One region of the Enterococcus sp. XAF26B05_ASV22 genome, then DNA from elsewhere that is predicted to be linked to it. Evidence: predicted binding sites of a transcription regulator. Region 1 holds the regulator's gene; each other region holds the start of a gene.
What was found. Region 1 encodes CtsR, which represses protease genes until heat stress. Its sites were predicted from a motif close to TTGGTCAAAAAAGGTCAAANA; they were not measured.

Region 1 (7,407 bases):
CGAAAGTTTGTAACACCCGAAGTCGGTGAGGTAACCCTTGTGGAGCCAGCCGCCTAAGGTGGGATAGATGATTGGGGTGAAGTCGTAACAAGGTAGCCGTATCGGAAGGTGCGGCTGGATCACCTCCTTTCTAAGGAATATTACGGAAACTTACACATTCGTCGACACTTTGTTCAGTTTTGAGAGGTTTACTCTTATAAATAGAAGTTAATCATTGGATTTTCTTCTTTATTATATGATTCTCTCAAATGAATTGTTCATTGAAAACTGGATATTGAAGTAAAAAGTAATCAAAACAAACCGAGAACACCGCGTTGAATGAGTTTTTTAAGTAAAATAGTTCGAAGCTTATTTTATTGGTGACGCCTCTATCGCTAGAGAAACGAACCAAACAATTGACCGTAAGGTCATCAGGTTAAGTGAATAAGGGCGCACGGTGGATGCCTTGGCATTAGGAGCCGATGAAGGACGGGACTAACACCGATATGCTTTGGGGAGCTGTAAGTGAGCTATGATCCAGAGATTTCCGAATGGGGAAACCCAGCATCTTTTATAGGATGTTACTTTCCAGTGAATACATAGCTGGTTAGAGGTAAACGCAGAGAACTGAAACATCTAAGTACCTGCAGGAAGAGAAAGAAAATTCGATTCCCTGAGTAGCGGCGAGCGAAACGGGAAGAGCCCAAACCAACAAGCTTGCTTGTTGGGGTTGTAGGACTCCGATGTGGTAGTCTGTCAAGATAGTCGAAGAACCTGGAAAGGTTCGCCAAAGTGGGTAATAGCCCCGTAGACGAAATGTTGGCAACACCTAGGAGTATCCTGAGTACGGCGGAACACGAGAAATTCCGTCGGAATCCGCGGGGACCATCCCGCAAGGCTAAATACTCCCTAATGACCGATAGTGAACCAGTACCGTGAGGGAAAGGTGAAAAGCACCCCGGAAGGGGAGTGAAATAGATCCTGAAACCGTGTGCCTACAACAAGTCAAAGCCCGTTAATGGGTGATGGCGTGCCTTTTGTAGAATGAACCGGCGAGTTACGATTGCATGCGAGGTTAAGGTGAAGAGCCGGAGCCGCAGCGAAAGCGAGTCTGAATAGGGCGAATGAGTATGTAGTCGTAGACCCGAAACCATGTGATCTACCCATGGCCAGGTTGAAGGTGTGGTAAAACGCACTGGAGGACCGAACCCACGTACGTTGAAAAGTGCGGGGATGAGCTGTGGGTAGCGGAGAAATTCCAAACGAACTTGGAGATAGCTGGTTCTCTCCGAAATAGCTTTAGGGCTAGCCTCGGAATTAAGAATGATGGAGGTAGAGCACTGTTTGGACTAGGGGCCCATCTCGGGTTACCGAATTCAGATAAACTCCGAATGCCATTCATTTATATCCGGGAGTCAGACTGCGAGTGATAAGATCCGTAGTCGAAAGGGAAACAGCCCAGACCACCAGCTAAGGTCCCAAAATATATGTTAAGTGGAAAAGGATGTGGGGTTGCACAGACAACTAGGATGTTGGCTCAGAAGCAGCCACCATTTAAAGAGTGCGTAATAGCTCACTAGTCGAGTGACCCTGCGCCGAAAATGTACCGGGGCTAAACATATTACCGAAGCTGTGGATTACACCTCTGGTGTAATGGTAGGAGAGCGTTCTAAGGGCGTTGAAGGTCGATCGTGAGGACGGCTGGAGCGCTTAGAAGTGAGAATGCCGGTATGAGTAGCGAAAGACGGGTGAGAATCCCGTCCACCGTATGACTAAGGTTTCCTGGGGAAGGCTCGTCCGCCCAGGGTTAGTCGGGACCTAAGCCGAGGCCGATAGGCGTAGGCGATGGACAACAGGTTGATATTCCTGTACCAGTTGTTTTTGTTTGAGCAATGGAGGGACGCAGGAGGCTAAGGAATGCATGCGACTGGAAGTGCATGTCCAAGCAGTAAGTCTTGAGTAGAGTCAAATGCTTTACTCTATACGGACAAGCTGTGATGGGGAGGGAAATAATAGTACCGAAGTTCCTGATGTCACACTGTCAAGAAAAGCTTCTAGTGAGAAAACAACTGCCCGTACCGTAAACCGACACAGGTAGTCGAGGAGAGTATCCTAAGGTGAGCGAGCGAACTCTCGTTAAGGAACTCGGCAAAATGACCCCGTAACTTCGGGAGAAGGGGTGCTGACTTCGGTCAGCCGCAGTGAATAGGCCCAAGCGACTGTTTATCAAAAACACAGGTCTCTGCAAAATCGAAAGATGAAGTATAGGGGCTGACGCCTGCCCGGTGCTGGAAGGTTAAGAGGATGGGTTAGCTTCGGCGAAGCTCAGAATTGAAGCCCCAGTAAACGGCGGCCGTAACTATAACGGTCCTAAGGTAGCGAAATTCCTTGTCGGGTAAGTTCCGACCCGCACGAAAGGCGTAACGATTTGGGCACTGTCTCAACGAGAGACTCGGTGAAATTTTAGTACCTGTGAAGATGCAGGTTACCCGCGACAGGACGGAAAGACCCCATGGAGCTTTACTGTAGCTTGATATTGAGTGTTTGTACCACATGTACAGGATAGGTAGGAGCCGATGAACCCGGAACGCTAGTTTCGGTGGAGGCGCTGGTGGGATACTACCCTTGTGTTATGAACCCTCTAACCCGCACCACTTATCGTGGTGGGAGACAGTGTCAGGTGGGCAGTTTGACTGGGGCGGTCGCCTCCTAAAGAGTAACGGAGGCGCCCAAAGGTTCCCTCAGAATGGTTGGAAATCATTCGCAGAGTGTAAAGGCAGAAGGGAGCTTGACTGCGAGACTTACAAGTCGAGCAGGGACGAAAGTCGGGCTTAGTGATCCGGTGGTTCCGCATGGAAGGGCCATCGCTCAACGGATAAAAGCTACCCTGGGGATAACAGGCTTATCTCCCCCAAGAGTCCACATCGACGGGGAGGTTTGGCACCTCGATGTCGGCTCGTCGCATCCTGGGGCTGTAGTCGGTCCCAAGGGTTGGGCTGTTCGCCCATTAAAGCGGCACGCGAGCTGGGTTCAGAACGTCGTGAGACAGTTCGGTCCCTATCCGTCGCGGGCGTTGGAAATTTGAGAGGAGCTGTCCTTAGTACGAGAGGACCGGGATGGACTTACCGCTGGTGTACCAGTTGTTCTGCCAAGGGCATTGCTGGGTAGCTATGTAGGGAAGGGATAAACGCTGAAAGCATCTAAGTGTGAAGCCCACCTCAAGATGAGATTTCCCATTTCTTTAAGAAAGTAAGACCCCTGAGAGATGATCAGGTAGATAGGTTGGAAGTGGAAGTGCAGTGATGTACGGAGCGGACCAATACTAATCGGTCGAGGACTTAACCAAAGAAACGAAATAAAAAAGAGTTTCGGAATGTTTGATTACTACTTCAATCCAGTTTTGAGTGAATAATCACTCAACTAAATAGCAACAACACCCAGTGTGGTGGCGATAGCGAGAAGGATACACCTGTTCCCATGCCGAACACAGAAGTTAAGCTTCTTAGCGCCGATTGTAGTGAAGGGTTTCCCTTTGTGAGAGTAGGACGTCGCCACGCTAAAGTGTTGTCTTGGAGGTTTAGCTCAGCTGGGAGAGCACCTGCCTTACAAGCAGGGGGTCGGCGGTTCGATCCCGTCAACCTCCATTTTTTGAGCCGTTAGCTCAGTTGGTAGAGCATCTGACTTTTAATCAGAGGGTCGCAGGTTCGAGCCCTGCACGGCTCATAGAAATATTTTGCGGGTGTGGCGGAATTGGCAGACGCACTAGATTTAGGATCTAGCGCCTTACGGCGTGGGGGTTCAAGTCCCTTCACCCGCATTTTTAGTCTCGTTTTATAACTAGGCGATTATAACGCCGGCTTAGCTCAGTTGGTAGAGCATCTGATTTGTAATCAGAGGGTCGAGGGTTCAAATCCTTTAGCCGGCATCCAGACTGCGGAAATAGCTCAGTGGTAGAGCACCACCTTGCCAAGGTGGGGGTCGCGGGTTCGAACCCCGTTTTCCGCTTAGCCTTTTCAAAACGCCGGGGTGGCGGAACTGGCAGACGCACAGGACTTAAAATCCTGCGGTGAGTGATCACCGTACCGGTTCGATTCCGGTCCTCGGCATTGCTTTGAAGCACTATGAATGGCAATTCTAAAATTGACAGAATAGATGTGACAAGTACGAAGCAGATGAACACATCTGACTTTGATCCTTGCTTTAGCACCCATAGCTCAACTGGATAGAGTGCTTGACTACGAATCAAGAGGTTAGGGGTTCGACTCCCTTTGGGTGCATAGTTGAAATGTTTGACTACGGATTAGAAGGTTCAGAGAATTAGTCCCTTTTAAGCGTCTAGTCTTTTTTTATTATTATAGCTACGGGAAGTAGCTCAGCTTGGTAGAGCACTTGGTTTGGGACCAAGGGGTCGCAGGTTCGAATCCTGTCTTCCCGATTTAGAGAACAGAGTGATTACTCTGTTCTTTTTGTTTGGTTAAATAATTAGCTATCTAAATTTATTTATCTTTTCTTATCAAATTAGGCATTCTCCTTTATTAAACAGTTGAAGTTATGTATAATTAAGGTCAGTATTAGTCAAGGGAAAAGGATGAGTGTGATGAGTAATCAAAATACTTCGGATTTAATAGAAGCATATTTAAAAAAGATTCTTGAAGAAAGTAGTAAGATTGAGATTCGTAGAGCTGAAATGGCTCATTTATTCAATTGTGTTCCCTCCCAGATTAATTATGTTATCAACACACGTTTTACAATCCAACGTGGCTATTCTGTAGAAAGTAAACGTGGGGGCGGTGGATATATTAGAATCGCCAAAGTTCAAATTTCTGATAGTGATCAATTACTAAAACAAATTGCCCAATTCACAGGTAGTGAACTTTCAGAAAAAGATGCGCTGACATTTGTACAAAAGTTATATGAAGAAGATGTAATCAGCAAAAGAGAAGGAAATCTGATGTTATCTGTTTTAGGAAAATCAGTTTTAGGTAAAGCAGGACCAAATGAAGAATATTTACGTGCTCAATTGATGCAGTCGTTTTTAGAACGTTTGAGCTACGAGGAGGAATGATAGAATGGATGAATTATTTACAGAAAGTGCCAAGGCGGTACTAGCTATTGCACAAGAAGAAGCAAAATATTTTAGGCATCAATCTGTGGGTTCAGAACACTTATTATTAGCATTAGTGTTAGAACAAAATGGAATTGCAGGGAAGTCATTACGCCAGTTAAACGCAGATAAAAACGATATTCGTGAAGAAATTGAACACTTAACTGGATATGGAACTGTTAAGGCTTATCCTAAAGGTACGTATTTACCTTATTCTCCTCGAGCAAAACAAATATTTGCTTATGCAGGTGATGAAGCGAAGCGTTTAGGTGCTCCAAATATTGGGACAGAACATATTTTGCTAGGGTTATTAAGAGATGAAGATATCTTGGCTTCACGTATTTTATTGAATTTAGGGTTAAGTTTATCTAAAATGCGTCAATTGCTAATGAAAAAAATAGGTGTTACAGATCCACAAATGAGTGGGAATGTAGGACGCCGTCGTAATAGTCAAGCTCAAAAAGCTGCACCAAAAGGAACGCCAACTTTAGATTCCTTGGCGCGTGATTTAACTAAATTGGCACGTGAAAAAGATTTAGATCCAGTGGTTGGACGTTCACAAGAGGTTAGACGTTTGATCCAAATTCTAAGTCGCCGTACAAAGAACAATCCTGTTTTAGTTGGTGAGCCTGGTGTGGGCAAGACTGCAATTGCCGAAGGGCTGGCTCAAAAAATTGTGAATGGTGAAGTTCCTGAAGATATGCTGGAAAAACGCTTGATGATGTTGGATATGGGCGCTTTAGTTGCTGGTACCAAATATCGTGGTGAATTTGAAGATCGTTTAAAAAAAGTAATCGATGAAATTTATCAAGACGGAGAAGTAATTTTGTTTATCGATGAATTGCATACCTTGATCGGTGCCGGTGGTGCAGAAGGTGCAATCGATGCATCAAATATTTTAAAACCAGCACTTGCAAGAGGAGAATTGCAAACGATTGGTGCAACAACATTGGATGAATACCAAAAATATATTGAAAAAGATTCAGCGTTGGAGCGTCGTTTTGCTCGTGTACAAGTGGATGAACCGACTGCAGAAGAAGCTGAAGAAATTTTAAAAGGGTTACGTTCTCGTTATGAAGAACATCATGGTGTGGAAATCACAGATGATGCATTACATGCAGCAGTTCAATTATCTGTGCGTTACATTAACTCTCGCCAGTTGCCAGATAAAGCAATTGATCTAATGGATGAGTCTTCAGCTAAAGTTCGTCTAGATTTAGCGGATGAACCTTCTGAAATCAATAATTTACGCGTGGAGATTGCTGGTTTAGTTCAAGAAAAAGAAGAAGCCATTCATTCACAGTCGTTTGAAAGTGCAGCAAGACTACGCCAAAAAGAGAAAAAACTAGCCCGCAAATTGGAAAATATTCTATTATTAGAACAAAAAGAAGCTTCTGGATATGCCAATCAGGTAACAGAACAAGATGTTGCGAATGTTGTTTCACAATGGACGGGTGTTCCACTACAGCAGTTAGAAAAGAAAGAAAGTGAACGATTACTTGAATTAGAAAGTATTCTCCATCATCGAGTAGTTGGTCAAGATGAAGCTGTTAAAGCCGTATCACGTGCCATCCGTAGAGCCCGCAGTGGCTTGAAAGACCCTGATAGACCAATTGGTTCATTTATGTTTTTAGGCCCAACAGGTGTGGGTAAAACCGAGCTTGCCAAAGCGTTAGCTGAAACAATGTTTGGTAGTGAAGATGCTCTTGTTCGAGTAGATATGTCTGAATTTATGGAAAAATACAGCACTAGTCGTTTAATTGGTTCTCCTCCAGGGTATGTAGGGTACGAAGAAGGCGGTCAGTTAACCGAAAAAATCCGTCAAAAACCCTATTCTGTCATTTTATTGGATGAAGTAGAAAAAGCACATCCAGATGTCTTTAATATTCTATTACAAGTATTAGACGATGGTCATTTAACGGATTCTAAAGGACGTAAAGTTGACTTTAGAAATACGATTTTGATCATGACATCAAATATTGGAGCAACGGCGATTCGTGAAGAAAAAAATGTCGGTTTCAATGTAAAAGATCTGACAAAAGATTACGATGCGATGCAAAAACGAATTATGGAAGAATTGAAAAAAGCATTTCGTCCTGAGTTTTTGAACCGTGTGGATGAAACAGTTGTCTTCCGTTCATTGGATCAAGAAGAAATTCATGAAATCGTAAAAATCATGAGTAAATCGATCGTTCAACGATTGAAAGAGCAAGACGTTAATGTGAAAATCACCGCAGCGGCTATTGAAGTGATTGGAAAAGTTGGATTTGATCCAGAGTATGGAGCACGACCAATTCGTCGAGCATTGCAAAAAGAGGTTGAGG
Region 2 (7,407 bases), 1.1 Mb from region 1:
CGTCTCATTTCAGTCCACCCCCAGCATTTGATAGTTTGCTTTACCCGCTGGAACCATTGGTAATACATGTTCCGTTGGTGACACCATGACTTCAATCAACAAAGGCCCTGTTTCTTTAAAGGCTTCTGTTAATTCAGCTTCTAGAGTTTCGGGATCCTCTATTCGGAGTCCTTTGATATGATAGGCTTCTGCCATCTTCACAAAATCCGGTTGAGAGGTGAAAACTGATTCTGAACGACGTTCGTTGAAGAAACTTTCCTGCCATTGACGCACCATTCCTAATGATTGATTATTCAAAATCACAATTTTAATTGGAATATTGTATATAGTTAAAATTGCTAATTCTTGATTCGTCATTTGGAACCCACCATCACCAACAAAAAGTACAACTTCTTTATCTGGACAACCTAATTTTGCGCCAATTGCAGCTGGCACACCGTACCCCATCGTTCCTAGACCACCACTTGTTATAAGCTGTTTCTCATTTTTGAATGGATAAAACTGAGCTGCCCACATTTGGTGCTGACCTACATCGGTTGCCACAATCGCTTCACCATTTGTCAGTTCCCCAATAAATTCAATGACTTTTTGAGGTTTGATTTCTGCCTTTTGTTCTTTATCGTATTTAAAGGGATGCAATTTTTTTCTTGAAAGATTTAGTTTTCTCCATTCCGTACAATCGGCACTTTCAACTTCAATCTTTAACATCTCTTTTAATGTTTCTTTGGCATCTGCTACAATCGGTATTTGCGTTTCAATAATTTTGCCAATTTCTGCTGGATCAATATCAACATGTGCAATTACTGCATTCGAAGCAAATTCTTTTGGCGCACTAGCCAAACGGTCGTCAAAACGGGAACCTAGATTGATCAACAGATCGCAGTCGGTCAAAGCCATATTAGCCGCAAAAGACCCATGCATGCCACCCATCCCTAAAAATAATTCATTTTCTGTCGGGACTGCCCCTAAACCTAAAAGGGTACATAGCGCTGGAACTTGGTATTTATTGATAAATTCTACTAATTCTTTCCCAGCATCAGCATGTAAAATGCCTGCACCAACCAATATTAAGGGTTTTTTAGCAACTGCTAAAGCTTCCATCAGTTTTTTTGCTTGAAGTTTATTTGGTTTTACTGTCGGCTGATAGCTAGGTAAATTTAAATTGACCTCAATCTCAGCATCAGCTTCCATGATTGTCATATCTTTAGGCAAATCGATTACAACTGGTCCTTTTCTACCTGTTGTCGCAATGTGAAAAGCTTCTTCGATGATTCTCGGTAATTCTTTGGTCTCACGAACTTGGTAATTATTTTTTGTAATAGGCATTGTCAGTCCGATGACATCAGCTTCTTGAAAGGCATCTTTGCCAATGCCATCTGTAACTACCTGACCTGTGAAAACAACCATCGGAATCGAATCACTCATCGCATCCGCAATACCGGTAATTGCATTTGTTGCACCAGGACCACTAGTTACGATTACGACCCCAGGTTTTCCAGTAGCTTTAGCATATCCTTCTGCAGCATGGACCGCTCCTTGTTCATGTCTTGTCAAAATATGAGGAATATCTCTGTCATATAATGCATCATATAAAGGGAGGACCGCCCCACCAGGATATCCAAATATCATTTCTACTTCTTGTTTTTGCAATGCATCAATTAAGATTCTTGAACCATTTTTCATTTTTCTTTGTTCTTCCGCCATGAGCTTCCCTCCTCTAGTCTAGCAAATCTTCTGGAATCTGCATGATTCCTCCTGTATGCGCTGATGTTACCAACGCCGTGTAACGAGCTAAGTATCCTGTTTTTACTTTCGCTTTAAATTTCGGCAATTGGTCATTTCTTTTCGCCAATTCTTCATCAGAAACATGTAATTCTAGTGTTCGATTAATCAAATCAATTTCAATTTCATCGCCATCTTTGACTAACGCAATGGGACCGCCTGCTGCCGCTTCTGGAGAAATATGTCCTACTGCTATTCCGCGAGTTGCCCCTGAAAAACGACCATCTGTAATCAAAGCCACATCTTTCCCTAACCCTCGTCCAACGATACTTGATGTTGGAGCCAACATTTCTGGCATACCAGGGCCGCCTTTTGGTCCTTCATAACGAATAACCACCACATGCCCTTTTTTCACTGTATGATCATCGATTGCTGCAACAGCTTCATCATGAGAACTAAAGCAAATAGCTTTTCCTACGAATTTTTTGATTGAAGGATCTACTCCACCAACCTTGATTACACTTCCTTTGGGTGCGATATTTCCATACAAAATTGACAAACCTCCAACTGGGCTATATGGATTTTCTTTTGGATGGATAACTTCTTCATTTTTGATTACAGCATCCTGAACGTTTTCACGAATTGTTTTTCCTGTAACGGTGATACGATCTGGATGGATAGCGTTTCCTAAGTCTACTAACTCTTTCATGATTGCTGGAACACCTCCAGCTTCATGAACGTCATGCATTGAATACGCTGACGATGGTGCAATTTTAGACAAGTAAGGTACACGTTCAGCAATCGCATTGACTTCTTCTAAGTTGTAGTCGATTTCTGCTTCATTCGCAATCGCCAAGGTATGCAATACAGTGTTTGTTGAGCCACCCATCGCCATATCCAATGCAAAAGCATCATCAATGGCTTCTTTTGTAATGATATCTCTTGGCTTCACCTGATTTTTGACTAAATCCATCAAATGAAATGCTGATTGCCTAACAAGCTCTCTTCGTTCATCTGAAACGGCTAAAATAGTTCCGTTACCAGGTAATGCCATTCCTAAAACTTCCATCAAGCAATTCATAGAATTCGCTGTAAACATTCCTGCACATGAACCACAAGTTGGACAGGCATTTTGTTCCATAAAATTAAATTCTTCTTCCGTCATTTTCCCTTCTTTAAATGTTCCTACCGCTTCAAACATATTAGAAAGAGTAGTCGTGTGACCTCTTGGATCGATACCTGCTTTCATTGGGCCACCAGAACAGAAAATTGCTGGAACGTTTGTTCTAACACTAGCCATCAGCATACCAGGAGTAATTTTGTCGCAGTTTGGAATATAGAAGACACCATCAAACCAGTGAGCGTTGATTACGGTCTCAGCAGCATCAGCAATAATCTCTCTACTTGGTAATGAGTAGCGCATACCGATATGTCCCATAGCAATACCATCATCAACACCGATCGTATTAAACTCAAAAGGAATTCCTCCAGCTTCCCGGATTGCTTCTTTGGCAACATCCGCCAATTCTCTTAAATGCACATGCCCAGGCACAATATCAATATATGAGTTACAAATTGCGATAAACGGCTTGTCCATATCTTTGGCATTTTTTACTTGTCCAGTTGCATAAAGTAAGCTTCTGGCAGGTGCTGCTTCAATTCCTTTTTTGATTTGATCACTACGCATTTTCATCCACTCCAATTCAGTTATCTCCAGAAGAGTTCAATTATGATTCTTCGGATTCGTTTTTTATTTTTCCTCGTGCCTCTTTATATAACTTTCTACAAAAAAAGCATCCCATCAATTGAATGGGATGCTTTAGTAAGACCCCCATTTACCAAAGACAAACAGGACTCTAACATCTGCGAAATTTCTCAGTGTTCTAAGTCCTACACGATAAAATAATGACTAATACGTGGCTGTTGTTTGTCTTTTTCATAATAATGGTCTCCTCTTTTAAAAAATCTACAAAGATTAAAATAGCATGTGATAAATAAAAGCTTTTATTAACTATAAACCTAATAAATGAGAATGTCAATAAAATTTGATAAAAAGATTCAGAAAATTCCAACAATGTCGGTACTAACTTTCTTACTTATTGTCGAAAAACGTTGTAAAACCTCTTTTTTGGACGTAATAAGTGACATGAATACTCTTTTTTTCCTTTCGAAACACTCATTACTGCGCACCTATTTTTAATCTTCAAAACAAAAAAGCTGATACCCGACTCATTTGGGTATCAGCTACTTATGTAATCTTATCCTCTTTGGAAATAATACAATGGTTTGTGTGTTAAACGTTTCATTTGTCTTTTTTTATCTTCAATAATTGAAAGTAATTCTTCTGAAAAATTTTCTATTATCACACGGCCACCTTTATATGTACTGCCGCCCATTGAAATCACTTCATCCGGTGTTAAGATTACTTTTCTATGGGAAATTTTTTTGAAAAATTCTTCAATCAAATATGTAGGCAAATAGAAATTGTTTTGTGCCGAAAATGATTCTAAATAGATAAAATCATCGATACTGATATAACAATCATCCATTGACATGAAATTCACAGATTTGTCTACATAAATATCTCTTTTTTGTAAAATCTCATTGATTTTCTTGTTCAAAAGATTCAGGGTTTCTATTTCTTTGACAAAATTTTCTAATTCACGATAACGTACCGCTTTGCGTTCTTCATAGGTTACACGTAGTGCAACACCAATCGATACGATAACTGCACCAATCAAGACACCCGTTATACCTGCAATAAAAACAACCATTTGGATTCCCTCACTCTTCTAATTCTTACTTTTTTAGTATAACATACTCTTCCATAAGCGCAAAAAAATATGTTAAAAGACTATATCTCTTTTTCAATTCCTAAAACAAATCTGTCCTTACTATATTATTATTTTTCCAAAAGACTAGAATATGCTTTATTAGTCTAGATAACTCATTCTTTTGATGCTATAATATAACAGTAATAATATTATGATAAAAGTGGGGAAGTCGTTATGGGGAAGAAAGTTATTAAATTAGATTTTGAAGATGTTGTTATTGCTAACGAAGATGGAAGCACAACCAGAGCATTATACGAATGGTTTAATTTCAAGCCAGAAATTGGTGATCTCGTAGATGTGTTTCCAGATGGAGACGAATTGATCATCCACAAAGCTGTAGCAGCAACAGATAATCTACAAGATAAAATCAATATCAATATCGTTAATGAAAATAACAATACACAGTCAGTGGGTGGCTATGTACAATATGGTAAAGTTGTTAACAAATGGGTTTATTTCTTATTAGCCTTTTTATTGGGAGGAATAGGTGCTCATAAGTTCTATTCTGGTTTTTCTGGAAAAGGAATTATGTATTTATTATTCTCTTGGACAATGATTCCTGGAATTATTGCATTTTTCACTTCAATCGCGACATTACTTAAAACTGCAGACCAAAATGGAAATATTGTAGTAACTTCTTAATAGATATGTAAGCTCCATCAATCTCATATGAAAATGTAAGACTCTTTGAGATTATTTAAGGAGGTTGAGACAGAAGTGTTTTACTCCGAGAAATAAGAAGGAATTTACGAAAATTGCTCTTCAAATTTTTGTGAATTTCGGCTTATTTCCGAAGGAGTTGCTTCTGCGCCCACCGTTTATTCGGTTACTAAGAGCCTGAAACATAACCTTTTTAGTTATGTACCAGGCTCTTTTATTCTAATCTACTCGATAAAAGTGATTTTTCACACTATTTTTGAAATAAGTCAAAGCTTCTTCTTTCTTAAAATTCAAAGCGTTAAAGTTGACCTTTATTGACCAATAAAGTATACTTTTTTTAAGCATTACGATAAGCTTTGTGATAAAATGGTTTGAAGAGTTTTTATATAGGAGGAATATACTATGAATTTAATACCAACAGTCATTGAACAATCATCTCGTGGAGAAAGAGCATATGATATTTATTCACGATTATTAAAAGATAGAATCATCATGTTAAGTGGTCCAATCGATGATAATGTAGCAAACTCAGTTATTGCTCAATTACTATTTTTAGACGCACAAGACTCCGAAAAAGACATCTATATTTATATCAACTCACCTGGAGGAAGTGTTTCTGCTGGATTAGCAATCTTCGATACGATGAATTTTGTTAAAGCTGATGTACAAACAATTGTTCTTGGTATGGCAGCTTCTATGGGAAGTTTCTTATTAACTGCTGGTACAAAAGGCAAACGTTTTGCATTGCCAAATGCTGAAATCATGATTCATCAACCATTAGGTGGTGCACAAGGTCAAGCAACTGAAATCGAAATTGCTGCTAAACATATTCTTGACACGCGTGATCGTTTGAATAAAATCTTAGCAGAACGTACAGGTCAACCACTTGAAGTCATTGAACGCGATACAGATCGTGATAATTTTATGACTGCGCAACAAGCAAAAGAATATGGTTTGATTGATGAAGTAATGGAAAATAGCAGTTCTTTAGGCAAATAATAAAAATGCCCAAAATTTCTTTTGAAAATTTTGGGCATTTTTATTTAAACTAATTGCAAAAAGCGCTACACTAAAGATAGCAGAAATGAAAGGATGTTACTAAAATGGATATTTCAATTATCGATGCAACAAAAGTTACAACAAAAAATGGTTTGGCAGTTGGAAAAGACTCGGCTCCAGTAAAGATGGTCGAATTTATGAATGTTCGCTGCCCGTATTGTAAAAAATGGTTTGAGGAATCTTTTGATTTATTGAATGAATATGTTAAAGAAGGAAAAGTTCAACGAATCATCAAACTATTAGATAAAGAAAAAGAAAGTCTGCAACGTGGTAACGTAATGCATCACCATATTAATTATGATTTGCCTGAAAAAGCTTTGACTGATTTGAAACAAATGTATGATACACAAGATACATGGGGAAACCTTTCTTTAGAAGATGTGGCTATTTTTGCTGAAGATAATTTACAATTACCTAAAAAAGAAGGGACTTCAATCGTCCAAGCTGTGATTGAAGAAGCGGCAGCTGCAACTATCAAATTTGTGCCAACAATAGTTATTGGTGAACATATTTTTGATGAATCAATTACGAAAGAAGAATTGATACGTTATATAGAAGGCAAATAAAAAAACGAGACCAAGTTAGCTAGGCTTGGTCTCAATTTTTTTAGAACTACTATCAATACCCGTTTTTTTTTCCATTGCAGAGTCTTTAATTTCTTTTTCAGCATCTTCGCCAAAACTTAGAATCTTGTCAATATCTTCTTTTCCGAGAAAATTCCCTAGACCTTCCCCGAGTTGTTTGATTTGCCTCATGATAAAATCTTTATCTTCTACGCCCATCATTATCACCCAACTTTCTGCTATTGTCTTATAGCAATCCATAAGAAGTTACGCACTTTTTTCCCTTAGTTTGTCTGCAAATTCATTGATTTTACGAATTCTATGATTGATTCCTGATTTTGAAATCGCACCTGATGGGATCATCTCACCTAATTCTTTTAAACTCACTTCTGGATACTCCAAACGTAATTCAGCAATTTCTTGTAATTTTCCTGGTAAGGCAGTTAATCCAACCACACTTTCGATATACTGAATATTTTCGATTTGCTTTGATGCTGCATCGATTGTTTTATTGAGATTCGCCGTTTCACAGTTGACCAATCGATTCACCGAATTACGCATGTCACGAA
Region 3 (7,407 bases), 990 kb from region 1:
TGCTCGTGTTAAAGAATAAAAATAATCCAAACCTGCAAAAATAGCTACTCCTTCAACTGGAATACCAATCATTTGAAAAACAATTGCCATAGATACAATTCCGCCACCTGGAACACCTGGATTCCCAAAAGATGCAACAACTGAGAATACGCCTAATAAAATAAGATTTTGTAATGTAAATTGGATGTCAAATACAGATGCACAAGCCACAGCCGAAACAATATTTGAAATTGGCGAGCCATTTGTATTTAATGCATTTCCTAAAGGTAAAACAAAATCAGATATTCGTTCTTTAACGCCCATCTTTTTAGGCACATCCTCTAAAGATACTGGTAAAGTTATCGCTGAGGAAGTAGTTGTTACAGCTATAACCATAATATTTAGACTATTTTTAAGAAGCGTAACAATGTTTAATCGATATCTGATAGCTACATAAAGTGTATAGAGCGTAAAGAAAATAATATCAAGTATACTTACGATTACAATGACCTGAACAAGTGATTTCAACGCATCTACTCCACTTGTGCCAATAACACCAGCAAGCATCGCTGAAATCCCAATTGGTGCATAGACCATCACAATAGAGACGATTTTCATTATTACTTTTCTTAAACCTAATATTAACTCATAGAGTGCGTTTACACTTTCAAAACTATCCTTCATAATATTTACAGAAATACCAAACAATGCTGCAAAAACAATGATTTGGACAATAACACCTTCTGCAAGTGCCCCAACTGCGTTATCTGGAATAAAATTTACAATAGTTTCTTGAATATTACCACCTGCAACCGTTCCTTTATATGCATCTGAACCAGGAGCAGTCAACGTTAAATTGATTGGGATGATTTTTACTGCAATAATTGACAAAACTGCCGCCAAAGACGTACTAACAAAAAATACCCCCAATGTTTTCAGTCCAACAGTTTTTAATTCTTTTAACGGTAAAGAGGCCGTTGCTTCAACAATAGAACAAAAAATTAATAAGGGAACGCACATCTTTACTGATCTTAAAAAGATATCACCTAAAAACTTTAAACTTTCAGCATTTTCTCCTAGCACAAAACCTATGATCAGCCCTATGATAGATCCTACGACAATCCTCATAGATAAACTAGAGTTCTTCACTTTATTTAAAATCATTCTGCTCGTACTCCTTTTCAGTCAACAAAATAGTCGCTTATTTTTTGTGGTGGATAATTAAATTTTCCAATCTTACTCTGTGATAGATGACACTCTACAAATAATTTAGCCAAATTTACGGATACTGAAACAGGGTCTATAACTGGAACACCTATTTCTTCGCTTAATGAATCCGCATACATCGCAAATCTAGCCCCACCTAATACAATTGCCTCAGCACCGTCTTCTTCAATCATCTTGATGATTGTGTTTTTTAGCGATTCTTTTACGGAACTGTTTTGGTTCACATTCTCCGTATCCATTTCAATCCCTCGTACTGAGGCAAGTTTTCCTTCTAAACGTAGTAAATGTGTAAGATCTTCTTGATAAGGTATATTTTGTTTGAAAACAGTTAAAATTGAATACTTATGTCCTAACATGGTCGCAATAACTTGAGATCCTTCTGCTATTGATATGACTGGAATATCTAATGCTTCTTTTAAAGCAAAAAAACCAAAATTCCCGAATCCAGCTAATACAATTGCATCTGGTTTCACTTCTTCTGTAAAATCAAGTAACCCTCGCACAAACGACCAAACAGATTGATAATCGCCAAAAGTACAATCTATATGTTTAGAGCCTTTAGGATTGGTATATGGGATCAATTCTGTAGATGAATCATTAAACCCTTTTTCTGCTGATTTCATTAAAACTTTTGTTAATTCTGTATTACTATTTGGATTAGCAACAATAATTTTCATTTGAATCTCCTTTTTTATAAATTTATTTATTTTTAGAATATAGATATGGCCGATTATCGACTAATTTGTCGTACGCTATTTTTCTGTCTAATACATCTCCTAGTATTAAATAATCTTGCCAACGATCAACCTCTTGGGACTCAATATTTATAGTCGGAGTCCACATTCCCTCTTTTATAAACAGATCAATTGTTTTAATACCGTCTTCTACGGAAATTGTAGGCCAATTATTTTTAATAATCGTGCTGCAGACTTTTCCTCCATGTTCTAATAAATATGACGTCCCTTTTTGAAGACCTACAGCGAATTTTTCAAATTCAACTAATTTATCTTCTATTATTTCAGGCAAACTATAGTAAACACTCCAAGGTATATTGCTGCCCTTTCTGGTTAAATCACAGAAGTTAAAACCTACTTGTCGATCAATCATGGAATGAGCTGTATCTGGTTGGACTACTATAAAGTCACCAAACCCTTTTTCAAAAAGATCGCAAATCATAGCTGTTGAAAAATCATGGATAAACCTAATTTTATTTGGATCAGCACCACCTTCTCGCGCGCTGCCAACCGTCATTAAATAATGACCTGCCCCATCGCCTCCTGATACAAGTACTCTTTTTCCTTCTAACTTTTTCCAATCAAATGATCCTGATATTTTTTCTCTTGAAAGAATAACTAATGGGCATTTAGACGCTATTTTTGCAACTGACGTGTATTTTTGAATATTCTGACAATAAATCATAGGCAACCACATTCCACCTAACACAACATCTGCTTGACCATTTTCTAAATCATCAAGTCCTTTTGTCCAAGGATCAGGTAAATACGAACATAATTTTAGCTTTTGTTCATCAAAAAAACCTTGTTCTTCTGCGATGTATTGTGGCATGTAGTTCATTGATAATCCTGTTGCAGCAATTGTAAATGTAGTCAATTTAGAAAATCTCCTTTTTGATTATATTTAGGTTTTGATAACAATATATGCTATATGGTCTCCTATGACCTTTTATCACGAGAATGTTCTACTTGATTCGTGTGATTATTGTTTGTAGACTCAGAATCAATGATTGCAAATCTTGCTTGCATGTAATCAACGTAGTTTCTTGAGTTTCACTACTTTTGAATCTTTTTGAACTATCACAAATCATATTGTAAGCGGTATCCATGTCCTTTTCATTGAACTTTTTAACATTTTATTTATATTTTTTGTTTAAAATAACTATTTATTACAAACTTTATATGAAAAACGACATAATAAACGAATAAAAATAAAGGAGTAGCAAAATATACTTGAACCATTTTATTGTAAAGGCCACCATAATTAACCAACGATTATCACGATAGTTTAAGAAGAAAATCCGACATAAAAAGTTTAAAAAAGTGTGAAAATAGTTGATTCTATTTCGAAATTAGTATTCATTCTAGACTTAATTACCAAACATTCACTAATAAAAAAAGCCTTCACCACTCAGAACAGACTCTGAATGGTGAAGACTTTAGAACTTATTTATTTCGTATAATCCTTAACTAAGTCAATAACTTCTTCCATTGTATCGCAGTCATTCAACGCACGATCTGCAAGTTCAGCCATTTTCTTAGTATCTAGACGTTTCATTAAGCTACGAGTTTGAAGAATAGATGTCGCACTCATTGAGAACTCATCTAAGCCCATTCCTACTAATAACGGTACAGCCATTTGATCGCCGCCCATTTCTCCACACATACCAGTCCATTTACCTTCAGCATGAGATGCGTCAATCACGTTTTTAATCAAACGTAGGATTGATGGGTTATATGGTTGGTATAAGTAAGAAACACGTTCGTTCATACGGTCTGCTGCCATTGTGTATTGAATCAAATCGTTTGTTCCAATACTGAAGAAATCAACTTCTTTGGCGAATTTGTCCGCAATTACAGCTGCTGCAGGAATTTCGATCATGATACCAACTTGAATCGTATCAGAAACTTTTGTTCCTTCAGAAACTAATTTTGCTTTTTCTTCTTCAAAGATTTTCTTCGCTGCTCTGAATTCTTTTAACGTTGCAACCATTGGGAACATGATACGTAAGTTACCATGAACAGAAGCACGAAGTAACGCACGCATTTGTGTACGGAACATTTCGTCGCCACGTTCAGATAAACTGATACGTAATGCACGGTAGCCTAAGAATGGGTTCATTTCATGCGGTAATTGAAGATAAGGTAATTCTTTATCTCCACCGATATCCATTGTACGAACCACGACAGGTTTACCGTTCATGCCTTCAAGTACTGCAGTGTAAGCTGTATATTGTTCATCTTCTGTTGGGAAATCGGGAGAATCCATGTAAAGGAATTCTGTACGATATAAACCAACAGCTTCAGCACCATTGTTGTGTACGCCTTCTAAATCTTTAGGAGTACCAATGTTTGCAGCTAACTCGATATGTTTACCATCAGCAGTGACTGTTTCAGCATGTTTTAATTTTTCCCATTCAACTTTAAGGTCAGCATATTCTTTGCCTTTCGCTTCAAAATCAGATTTTTCAGCGTCAGTTGGGTGGATGATGACATCACCATCAATTCCGTTAACAGCTAAAATGTCGCCTTCTTTCACTTTAGCAGTGATTTCTTTTGTCCCTACAATCGCAGGAATTTCAAGAGAGCGAGCCATAATTGCTGAATGTGATGTACGTCCGCCAATATCCGTTACGAATGCTTTTACATACGTACGATCTAATTGAGCAGTATCACTTGGTGTTAAGTCATGGGCAACCACAACAACCTCTTCGTTGATCATTGAAGGGTTAGGAAGAGTAACACCTAATAAATGAGCTAAAATGCGTTTCGCAACATCACGAATATCAGCAGCACGTTCTTGCATGTAGGCATTATCGTCCATCGCTTCGAACATACCGATGTACATATCTGTTACTTCTTTTAATGCAGCTTCAGCATTTACTTTATTATCTTGAATATTTTGTTTGATTTGACCAATCATTTCAGGGTCAGATAAAACCATTAAATGAGCATCAAATACTTGCGCTTCTTCTTCACCAAGGCTTTGCGCTGCTTTTTCTCTGATTGCTTGCAACTCAGTCGTAGATTTTGCTAAAGCGCCATCTAAACGGCTTTCTTCAGCAGATGTATCTTCTACAGATTTTTTGTCGAAAGATAAATCAGGTTGAACTAACAGGTAAGCTTTAGCGATAGCAACTCCATCACTTGCGGCAATTCCCTTTAGCATTTCAGACATTATTCTGACAATCCTTCTTTTTGCATTGTGTCTACGATTGCTGCTAATGCATCAGCTTCGTCAACACCGTCAACTGAGATAGTCACGTCTGAACCTTGACCAACGCCTAGAGACATAACGCCCATGATTGATTTAAGGTTAACAGATTTACCTTTGTATTCTAAGTTGATATCTGAGTTAAATTTACTTGCAGTTTGTACTAATAATGTAGCTGGACGAGCGTGAATCCCTGTTTCTGCTACGATGTGAAATTCTTTCTTTTCCATATGAATCGGTCTCCTTCGTAAATAAATTAATTTTTTATGTTAGGGTTTTCCTTTCTTGGTACGTTTCAATTGAAACTTGAATCTGGATAATACCCTTTCAATTTTTAAGATTACCATTTTTTGTGAGTAGTTACAACACTTTTAACCTATTTTTTATCAAATGAAAGGATCGATTAATCTTCTTCTTTCATATAATGATATATAATTCGTCCATTTAATCCGGCTTCTCCAACAATTGACATTCGATCCGGCAAATTTTTCCAAACTTCCCTAAAGGTTGTAAAGTCTTTTGGTTCTATAATCAGTTCAGAAATAGTTCCTTCCTTTAATGCGTTGATTTGTTCTTCAAATGGATTTTCATACATGGATTGATCACAGCTTTCACTTTTATTTTTCGACTGAAGTTATTGTATGATAAAAATAGATAATTGTCTAAATTATTCTCATTTTCTGTATAAATAAACGTATATAGTTTTACTAAGACTTAATAATTTACTATGTAGGTAATGAACATTCAAAGTAATATGAGTTTTTCTCTCTATTTATTGGCTTAAACCAGAGTTCAATTGCTTGATTCCTGCCAAAAAGATGCTATAATAATCTCAAAGGTCAAAAATGGTCAACTGTTTTTTGACCTTACTTATAAGGACTTTGAATTAAAATTAGTCTTATCTTGAAAGGACGTGTTTTATCCTATGATTTGTCAAAATTGTCAACAAAATCCAGCAACGATCCACTTATATGCAAATGTTAATGGTCAAAGAAAACAATTAGACTACTGCCAAAGTTGCTATCAAAAATTAAAAACAAAAGCAAACGATAATCAACCAACAATGTCTCAACAAGATCCATTTGGTTTTGGAAGTTTAGATGATTTATACCGCTCACTCTCTCGTCAAATGCAAGAACAACAAGGGAATCCTAATGGGCAAACTCCCCCAACTCAGTTTGGTGATGGGAATGGTTTTAACGGCGGTCAGCCACCTCGTGGAGGTGTTGGACAGTCCGATGGTTTATTAGGTGAATATGGTATCAACATCACGCAAGCTGCTAGAAACGGAGACGTTGATCCTGTTGTCGGACGTGATGAAGAAATCAAACGTGTGATTGAAATCTTAAATCGTCGAACAAAAAATAATCCTGTTCTGATTGGAGAACCTGGTGTTGGTAAAACAGCCGTTGTTGAAGGTTTGGCACAAAAAATCGTCGATGGCGATGTGCCACAAAAATTATTGGACAAAGAAGTTATCCGTTTAGATGTCGTTTCTTTAGTCCAAGGTACAGGGATTCGAGGTCAATTTGAAGAACGCATGCAAAAGTTGATCGATGAAATCAAACAAGCTGAAAATGTCATCTTATTTATAGATGAAGTTCATGAAATCGTTGGCGCAGGTGCTGCTGGTGATGGCAACATGGACGCCGGCAATATTCTAAAACCAGCGCTCGCTCGTGGTGAATTACAAATGGTTGGTGCAACTACTTTGAATGAGTACCGCATTATTGAAAAAGATGCTGCGTTAGAACGCCGAATGCAACCTGTCCGTGTCGATGAACCAACGGTAGACGAGACGATTGCTATTTTGCAAGGATTGCAAAAACGTTATGAAGATTATCACCATGTGAAATACACGGATGAAGCCATTAAAGCTGCTGCAACTTTATCAAATCGTTACATTCAAGACCGTTTCCTACCTGATAAAGCCATTGATTTATTAGATGAATCTGGTTCTAAAATGAACTTAACGATCCAAATCGTCGATCCTAAAACGATTGAGAAGAAACTCGCAGATGCAGAACAACAAAAACAACAAGCCTCTGCTGAAGAAGATTTTGAGAAAGCTGCGTACTATCGCGATCAAATCAATAAATTACAGACAATGAAAGAAAAGCAAATCAGTGATGAAGAAACACCTGTGATTGATGAAAAAAATATTGAAGCGATCGTAGAACAAAAAACAGGTATTCCTGTCGGTGATTTAAAAGAAAAAGAACAAACACAATTGAAAAACTTGGCGGTCGATTT
Region 4 (7,407 bases), 950 kb from region 1:
CATCCTACAGATATGTATGCTTGTTTCTTTTCTAGCTGGAATGCAAGGGAATGCATTTCATAAAATAGATGGCATGCTTTATGGAAATGTTGCCGTGACATTAGTGGTGCAATTAGCTTTCAATTATATTATTCAAGCTTTTACCGGAGCAAAAGATGCATGGAAAAATAGTTGGTTATATTTTTCTGTATTAATTGGTTTTGCAGGTGGCGGACTAATTGGGACTATTTTGACAAAAGCTTATGGTGAAAAATCTTTATGGTTTACAGCAATTGTGTTAGTGGGAATTGCCTTCTACTCAAAAATGATCAAAGTAGAGGAAAAAGCGATTAAAGTTGATCCTGTTTAGTAGTAAATAAATAGTGAAGTTGAATAAGTTTTCAAAGACTCGACAGTAACGAACTGTAGAGGAAGATTCAGTCGCGCAGAAAGCGAAATAGTTCAATGAGTGTTTCTTTTCTGCGTCATTCGAGGATTGGTAAATGGGAAAATCGGTGTAATTATTTAAGGACGTGAATGGATGAATAAAAACAAAGAAACCTATGATGGGGTAAGCTATAATCGAAGCGCTCTTATGGTTGTTATTCTACTGGGCGCATTTTGTATTATTATGAATCAAACGCTGTTGATCACAGCCTACCCAACGATTATGAAAGACCTGAATATAAGTTTAAGCACCGTTCAATGGTTAACAACATTGTTTCTCTTAGTATCAGGCATCACTATTCCTTTGTCTGCTTATTTAATGAAGCAAATTCAGTCTAAATATTTATTTTTAACTGCCTTGAATTTATTTTTAATGGGCGTGCTTATTTGTTATTTTGGTCCAACATTCAAGTATTTGCTTTTTGGACGATTATTACAGGGAATTGCTTCTGGAATTATGCTTCCTTTGATTCAGACGATTGTATTAACGCTGTTCCAAAAAAACGAACGTGGAACTGCTATGGGGTTTGTTGGTTTAGTAGTTGCATTAGCTCCCGCGATAGGGCCAACGCTATCTGGATATATTATTACCTATTTTAACTGGAAAACATTATTTCTTATTACAATACCGTTGATCCTTCTATCAGAAATAGGGGCTTTACTGTTTTTTAAAGTCAGCATACCCTTAAAACAGAGTAAGTTAGACATTCCTTCTGTGTTTTTATCGATCATTGGATTTGGTAGTTTGTTATACAGTATTAGTTTAGCCAGTACTAAAGGCTGGTTGTCTAAAGAAGTGATTGTTCTTTTGTTTATAGGATGTACTGTGATTATTTCTTTCATTGTACGAGAGTTGAAAATTTCAAATCCTCTATTGAACTTAAAAGTGTTTAGCTACTCAACTTTTTCAGTTTCTGTGTTTCTAAGTGCCATTTCTTATATAGCCTTGCTTGGGTTTGAATCTATTTTACCAGACTATATTCAAAAGGTTCATCTAGAAAGTCCAATTGATTCGGGGTTGATTTTATTACCAGGAAGCATCGTGATGGGATTAATGAATCCAGTTACAGGAAAATTATTTGATCGATTTGGTGGACGTTTTTTAATCCCGATTGGTTTGACGTTATTGTCTTTAGGGACATTTCCATTTCTATTTATCACTGAGACAACGCCAATTCTTTTCATAGCTATTTTCTATGCTATTCGTTTATTGGGAATATCAATGGTCTTGATGCCAGTGACAACAACGGGAATGAATGCTTTACCCAATGACATGATCAGTAATGGGACCGCAACGAATAATACATTAAGGCAAATTGCTAGCTCCTTTGGGACTGCTGTATTAGTTACGTTTCTATCTAGTCATGCCCAAGCTACTCCTACACAATCATTGGCAATTGGAAGTTCAGCACTTGCTATGAAAGAATCATTGGAGGTTGCCGATTATCGTCATGCGTTTGCGATGGCTTTTGTTTTTTGTATCGTTGCTTTAATTAGTTCCTTAATTATTTTTCGTAAAAAAGGATCGAATACTAAAAAGAGAGAAAAGAAAGAGTAATCATTTGAATTATTTATAGACGTTTATAAGGAAGTGATAATCCCCACTCTTTCAAAAATACATTACCGGTTAAACAGATATCTAGTGAAAAAATTAAATTTTTTTATAGAAATACGTATTACTTTTCTATCTACTCATTTGCGTGTATATTAAAAATTGAAATGAAGTATATTTATTGATAGTGTGATGACTTCCACTCGGCAATAATTAAGTTAGCTATGTTTATGAAATATATATAACGATAGGCTACTTAATAAAAAAGGTTAGTAGAGTAAGTCATCGCATCTATTTTTAAACTCAATTACTGATAAAACAATTGAGAAATCAACTATGCAAAGAGTGGGAATAGATGTTAGAAAAGTATTTAGAAAAAAATATTTATAGAAAAATTGTTCTTCTTGAAGTACTATACAAATATGAAAAAATTGACATTACGCATTACATAGAAATATTCGAAGCATTTCCAACAACAGTACAAAATGATTTGGAAGATTTGGTTCAGACCTTAGATATATACATATTAAGTTATGAGAAACAAAAAAAATACTTTTATGTAGAATTTAATAAAGATATTCCATTATTTGAAATTCGCAAAATCATCTATCAGCAATCATTATTTCTAAAGACGTGTACAAAATTTTTGGAGCAACAGTTTAATTACTTAGATTTAGTAGAAGAAGAATTTATTTCAGTTAGTAAAGCTTATAATTTGAAGAAAAAAGCAGAAGCTTTTTTTTCTGCTTGTCATCTGGATTTTGAAAATGAACGGTTGAATAGTTCAGAATTTGAAACGAGGTTCTTATACTTATACTATCTAACAAAAATTGACATCAATTATGAAACAAATCAGACGATTGAATTTGAAGAAGCGTGCGAGGACATGCTCGATTTGATTGAACACGAGTTTTCAACCAGAGTTTATACGGAAGAAAGTCGTTATTTTATTTTACAAGGAATGAATATTGCCTATTCACGTCAAGACAAAGAAAAGCTTGAATTAGAAGAAAAGGTCATCGTCGATTTAAAAAAACGGCCCATTTTCAAGTTAGTCGAGCAAGCATGGAAAAGTTTGAATATGGAGCGGTTTTTACCAGAACATGAAATTGTTTATGTGGTGTCTCTTTTTAATTCTTGTGAGTATTCTTTTAGTCAATTAGAGAATTTATTTGAAGATCATGAGAAATTACGCAGTACGTTTTTAGTTGGTCGTCCAGATATTATTCGGTTAATTCAATATTTTGAAGAAGAATTTGATCAAATTTTGTTAGGGGATTTTAGTTTTGAAGAAGGGATTATCCGTTTAACAAGGAATGCTTGGTATAATCATCAAGTTTTAGTCCACGGTTCTTTTTATACGCTGCATCCTAAAAATGAAGAGCTGTTTCAACGAATCGTTAAAGTTTTATTTAAATGGGGACAAGGAATTAAAAATCTTCTTGTAATTGATACAAATTTAATCTACCGTTTTATTGACGAAGCGGGCCCTATTTTAATGCAAGAAAAACTGCTCTTCCGTTTGAAAATCGTGACTGATTCTGATTCAAAATTTTTACTGTATCAAAGTAAATTCTCTGAATTCAATGTTTTTGATATAGTGGTAGAAAATAAATTTTACCGTTCCATATACGAAGTTGAAGGATATGACCAATCGATTCGTAATGAATATATCTTTTGTGAAGAGGCCCTGATTCCATCGGTGTTAGAAGATCATCCTCATATCATTCCAATCTCTGTAGATATGTTATTAGATCATTCTTTCTTGTTAGTGTGTATGAAGCCGTATCAACACTTTATGGGAGTTCATAATACTTCCTATATTAATGGGGTAAAGTGATAATCTATTTTTACTTGTTAGTTGGCAAAAAGACGAAGAATGTTAAGGCAAAAGATGCAGCCTAAGTTTTATATGGTTTATGATAGATGAGAATCAAATAGATCCCGTGTGACGTCACCCTGTACCTGACTGAGTTTCTCAGCAATTCTAACGAAGTTACTTCTGATTTCACTAGTAATTCGAATTCCTAGAGTAGGGGATGTGACTCGTAGTGTTATGTCTCAGATAAAAATAAACAATAGATTACTTTTAAGTATCGATGGATCCTTGATGTTTGAAAAATAGTTTTTAAGGTCAAAACAAGTCAAAAAAGTGGACAAATTTTCATATTGCGGTATTATTAATATAGAGATTTAGCTTTAAAATATGGAGGTTAGTCGTGATGAACTATTTAGATGAAAATGAAGAAACAGAAGAAAAACAACAACCAAATGCGTTTATGAAAAAATTGTTTGAAGAGCGAACAATTTTGATTTACGGAGAAATCAATCAAGATTTAGCACGAGAAGTAACATCTCAATTATTGTTGCTAGCTGCAATGGGTGATGAGCCTATCAAAATCTTTATCAATAGCCAAGGCGGACATGTTGAAGCGGGAGATACGATTCATGACATGATCAAATTTGTAAAACCAGAAGTGATCGTGATCGGAACTGGTTGGGTTGCAAGTGCTGGTATTACGATTTACTTAGCCGCTGAAGCGAAGAATCGTTATAGCTTACCAAATACTCGCTATATGATCCATCAGCCTGCTGGTGGCGTTCAAGGACAAAGCACAGAAATTCAAATCGAAGCGAAAGAAATCATTCGTATGCGCGAACGTGTGAACCGTTTGATAGCTGAAGCAACGGGACAAACATACGAAAAAATCGCAAAAGATACAGATCGTAATTTCTGGATGTCAGCTGATGAAGCAAAAGACTATGGAATGATTTCTAAAATCATCCAAACAAGTGATGAAATCAACTAAACTGAAAAAGAGATTGGACAAACACTCATGATGGCTAGTGCTCTCATGGGTGTTTGTTTTAGACTCTTTTTTAAAAGCTTGAGAAAAATAGACTTTTTCAGATTCCTCTTGTCATCTACCTATGTTAAAGTGTAAAATTAAGTAATTACCAAAAGAAAGTAGGAAAGATTGTGAAACCAAATTTAGGCTATTATGTTCAAAACATCAATGATATTGTAAAAGAAACAGAAGAAGTCGGCGAAAAAATGAATGAATACTACGAAGAAGTACGCAAAGCGATCGACGAGGAAAAAACAGCGGAGTTAGCGCCAGAAAGAATTGCCGAAATTCAACGTATTTTCCAAGATGGAACAAAAGAATATACACTTATGTTAGAAAAAGTTAGTCAATTACGTCCGCCAGCACGTGTAATGGGAATCCACAAAAAATTTGAACGCTCTTACATTGAATACTTAGCTGGATGTAACGAAATGATTTTATCTTTAGATCCTGAAAAAGGGATTGATATTGATTTATTTAATACCTCTGAAGAAAAGCAAGACAAAGCAACGGATGATATTTCATTCGCAATTACTCGAATGAGCAATCTTTTGTTAAAAAAATAAAAATAAAAACTAGAAAAATGACCAAAAAAAGATGGAATTCATTTCTTTTTAATGTTATTTTTAGTAGACAATGAAAAAGATGTATTGTATTATATATTCATACCAACAACAACCTTTTTATTTTTCATTTTACTCTTATTGAGTAATACTCCTTTTCCATCGGCCTTTTCAGCCGATGGTTTTTTTATTATTTGTTTGAAAAAAACATCTTTTTGAGTGTAGATATTTATCATTTGTATTTTTAGTTATTTTATTTATTTGGTGGAATACGGATTAATCTGTTATTTTTAAACGATAAATAGTCAAAAGAATGGCACACATAGAAAAAGGACTAAAGCAAAACGTTTAAGTTCTGCTTTAGTCCTTTCTAATCTCACGACAATTATTTTATTAATTTTCTACATTACGAACATAATCATCAAAATACTGAACAAGATCGGATTTGATCTTTTGGTATTCTGCTTCAGTGTATTCACGTTCTTCGATATTACCATTAAAAAATGGGATTTCCAACTCTTCGCGCAAGCGATCCAATACTTCGCTTTGATCCATCTGGGCACCTTCTTTACCTGTTGTCTACTCTATTATAAAACATTAAAATCATTCGTCAACTGCTCAAAAGAATCTTTCATAGCTGTCAACTTATTATAAAGTAGGATGCTGTCATCATCTTCAAGTAAAAAGACCTGTTTTAACTCAAAATAAAAATCTTCAAACGCCTTAAAAAAAGGTTGAACTTCAGATGCAGTTAACTCATCATTACTGAAATAAAATACACGTACACTATGGTAGTATGTGAAGACTTCATTGATATTCAAAAGAATACGTGTGTCTTCAGGACGTGGACGGCTTGTGACTAAATCGTATAAAGATGAGCTTTTTGTATGGATCTCAGATAAATAAGATAAGAGTAATTCCACTTTTTCATTACTTGCTGACATTAAATCGACCTCCAATTTCCTTAATTATAATAAAAAATAGTGAGAAAGAGAAATAGGACACTCAGTTGACAAGGGATAATTAGAAAAAAAGAAGAAAAAAGAAAAAACATTGACAATGAAATGAGAATACTCTAATATTAACGTCATAAATAAAACTCATTGAAAAGAAGAGTACACAAGCAGACATTGAAATTTAGCTGATTATGATGATTTTAGCTAGAATTAGAGAGCTTTCGTTTGGTGAAAGAAAGTAATGGACACTTGTCGAAAATGATCTTGGAGAGGAAAAGTCAGATTGATTTTTACGGCAGCTACCGTTAACAAGGCACCAAATCAAGAAGAAATTTAGCGTTTGGATCGAGATGGAGAATTTTTCCAATAAAGGTGGTACCGCGACAGTCGCCCTTTACTAGGTTACAACTAGTAGGGGCGACTTTTTTGGTTTCTTTTTAATGAGAATAAAAGAAAGAGGTGGTCATTATGCAAGAAGGTGACATGAGTATCAACGATGTAAAAAAACAAATCCAATAAAAATTGAAAAGGGATGAAGCATAATGACAAACACTAACTATCAATTCGAAACGATCCAAATCCATGGCGGCCACACGCCAGACAAAGAGACAAATGCTAGAGCGGTTCCTATTTACCAAACAACCTCTTATACGTTTGATGATACACAAGATGCAGCAGAAAAATTTGCGCTAGCTAAAGTTGGAAATATCTACACTCGTATTACGAATCCCACAACAGCAGTGTTGGAAGATCGTTTGAACGAATTAGAAGGAGGTGTCGGTGCAGTAGCAGTAGCTTCAGGGACTGCCGCTGTCACGTATGCGATTCAAAATCTTGCAAGTAGTGGTGATCATATTGTTTCAGCCTCCACATTGTATGGCGGAACGTTTAACTTATTTGCACATACATTACCAGAATTTGGCATCTCGACAACTTTTGTTGATCCAGACCAATTAACGAATTTTGAAGAAGCAATTCAAGAAAATACCAAAGCGATTTTTATCGAGACAATTGGGAATCCAAGCACGAATGTAGCAGATTTAGAAGCGATTGCAGAAATC

Region 2: clpP (ATP-dependent Clp endopeptidase proteolytic subunit ClpP) is a predicted target of CtsR. The motif match lies at 5,518-5,538, and genes of this name have one in related genera.
Region 3: AC1PU0_RS04600 (ATP-dependent Clp protease ATP-binding subunit) is a predicted target of CtsR. The motif match lies at 5,990-6,010, and genes of this name have one in related genera.
Region 4: AC1PU0_RS11455 (ATP-dependent Clp protease proteolytic subunit) is a predicted target of CtsR. The motif match lies at 4,109-4,129, and genes of this name have one in related genera.

The regions. Positions count from the first base shown of each region.
Region 1 is NZ_CM161538.1:3,269,698-3,277,104, reverse strand. Features, by position in the region: rRNA gene AC1PU0_RS16145 (16S ribosomal RNA) at 1-130, shown strand, start outside; rRNA gene AC1PU0_RS16140 (23S ribosomal RNA) at 414-3,325, shown strand; rRNA gene rrf (5S ribosomal RNA) at 3,421-3,536, shown strand; tRNA gene AC1PU0_RS16130 (tRNA-Val) at 3,551-3,623, shown strand; tRNA gene AC1PU0_RS16125 (tRNA-Lys) at 3,630-3,702, shown strand; tRNA gene AC1PU0_RS16120 (tRNA-Leu) at 3,715-3,796, shown strand; tRNA gene AC1PU0_RS16115 (tRNA-Thr) at 3,832-3,904, shown strand; tRNA gene AC1PU0_RS16110 (tRNA-Gly) at 3,913-3,984, shown strand; tRNA gene AC1PU0_RS16105 (tRNA-Leu) at 4,000-4,085, shown strand; tRNA gene AC1PU0_RS16100 (tRNA-Arg) at 4,183-4,256, shown strand; tRNA gene AC1PU0_RS16095 (tRNA-Pro) at 4,341-4,414, shown strand; gene AC1PU0_RS16090 (CtsR family transcriptional regulator) at 4,577-5,044, shown strand; gene AC1PU0_RS16085 (ATP-dependent Clp protease ATP-binding subunit) at 5,049-7,407, shown strand, end outside.
Region 2 is NZ_CM161538.1:1,007,584-1,014,990, reverse strand. Features, by position in the region: gene ilvN (acetolactate synthase small subunit) at 1-8, opposite strand, end outside; gene ilvB (biosynthetic-type acetolactate synthase large subunit) at 10-1,704, opposite strand; gene ilvD (dihydroxy-acid dehydratase) at 1,718-3,409, opposite strand; gene AC1PU0_RS05005 (hypothetical protein) at 3,981-4,496, opposite strand; gene AC1PU0_RS05000 (TM2 domain-containing protein) at 4,731-5,198, shown strand; gene clpP (ATP-dependent Clp endopeptidase proteolytic subunit ClpP) at 5,619-6,215, shown strand; gene AC1PU0_RS04990 (DsbA family protein) at 6,320-6,841, shown strand; gene AC1PU0_RS04985 (hypothetical protein) at 6,857-7,057, opposite strand; gene whiA (DNA-binding protein WhiA) at 7,106-7,407, opposite strand, start outside.
Region 3 is NZ_CM161538.1:916,018-923,424, reverse strand. Features, by position in the region: gene AC1PU0_RS04630 (dicarboxylate/amino acid:cation symporter) at 1-1,143, opposite strand, end outside; gene AC1PU0_RS04625 (aspartate/glutamate racemase family protein) at 1,161-1,883, opposite strand; gene AC1PU0_RS04620 (ABC transporter substrate-binding protein) at 1,906-2,817, opposite strand; gene ptsP (phosphoenolpyruvate--protein phosphotransferase) at 3,391-5,118, opposite strand; gene AC1PU0_RS04610 (phosphocarrier protein HPr) at 5,118-5,384, opposite strand; gene AC1PU0_RS04605 (hypothetical protein) at 5,558-5,749, opposite strand; gene AC1PU0_RS04600 (ATP-dependent Clp protease ATP-binding subunit) at 6,080-7,407, shown strand, end outside.
Region 4 is NZ_CM161538.1:2,317,163-2,324,569, reverse strand. Features, by position in the region: gene AC1PU0_RS11470 (YoaK family protein) at 1-349, shown strand, start outside; gene AC1PU0_RS11465 (MDR family MFS transporter) at 521-1,984, shown strand; gene AC1PU0_RS11460 (BglG family transcription antiterminator) at 2,334-3,818, shown strand; gene AC1PU0_RS11455 (ATP-dependent Clp protease proteolytic subunit) at 4,201-4,788, shown strand; gene AC1PU0_RS11450 (hypothetical protein) at 4,959-5,393, shown strand; gene AC1PU0_RS11445 (hypothetical protein) at 5,784-5,945, opposite strand; gene AC1PU0_RS11440 (hypothetical protein) at 5,978-6,334, opposite strand; T-box leader at 6,485-6,744, shown strand; gene AC1PU0_RS11435 (O-acetylhomoserine aminocarboxypropyltransferase/cysteine synthase family protein) at 6,889-7,407, shown strand, end outside.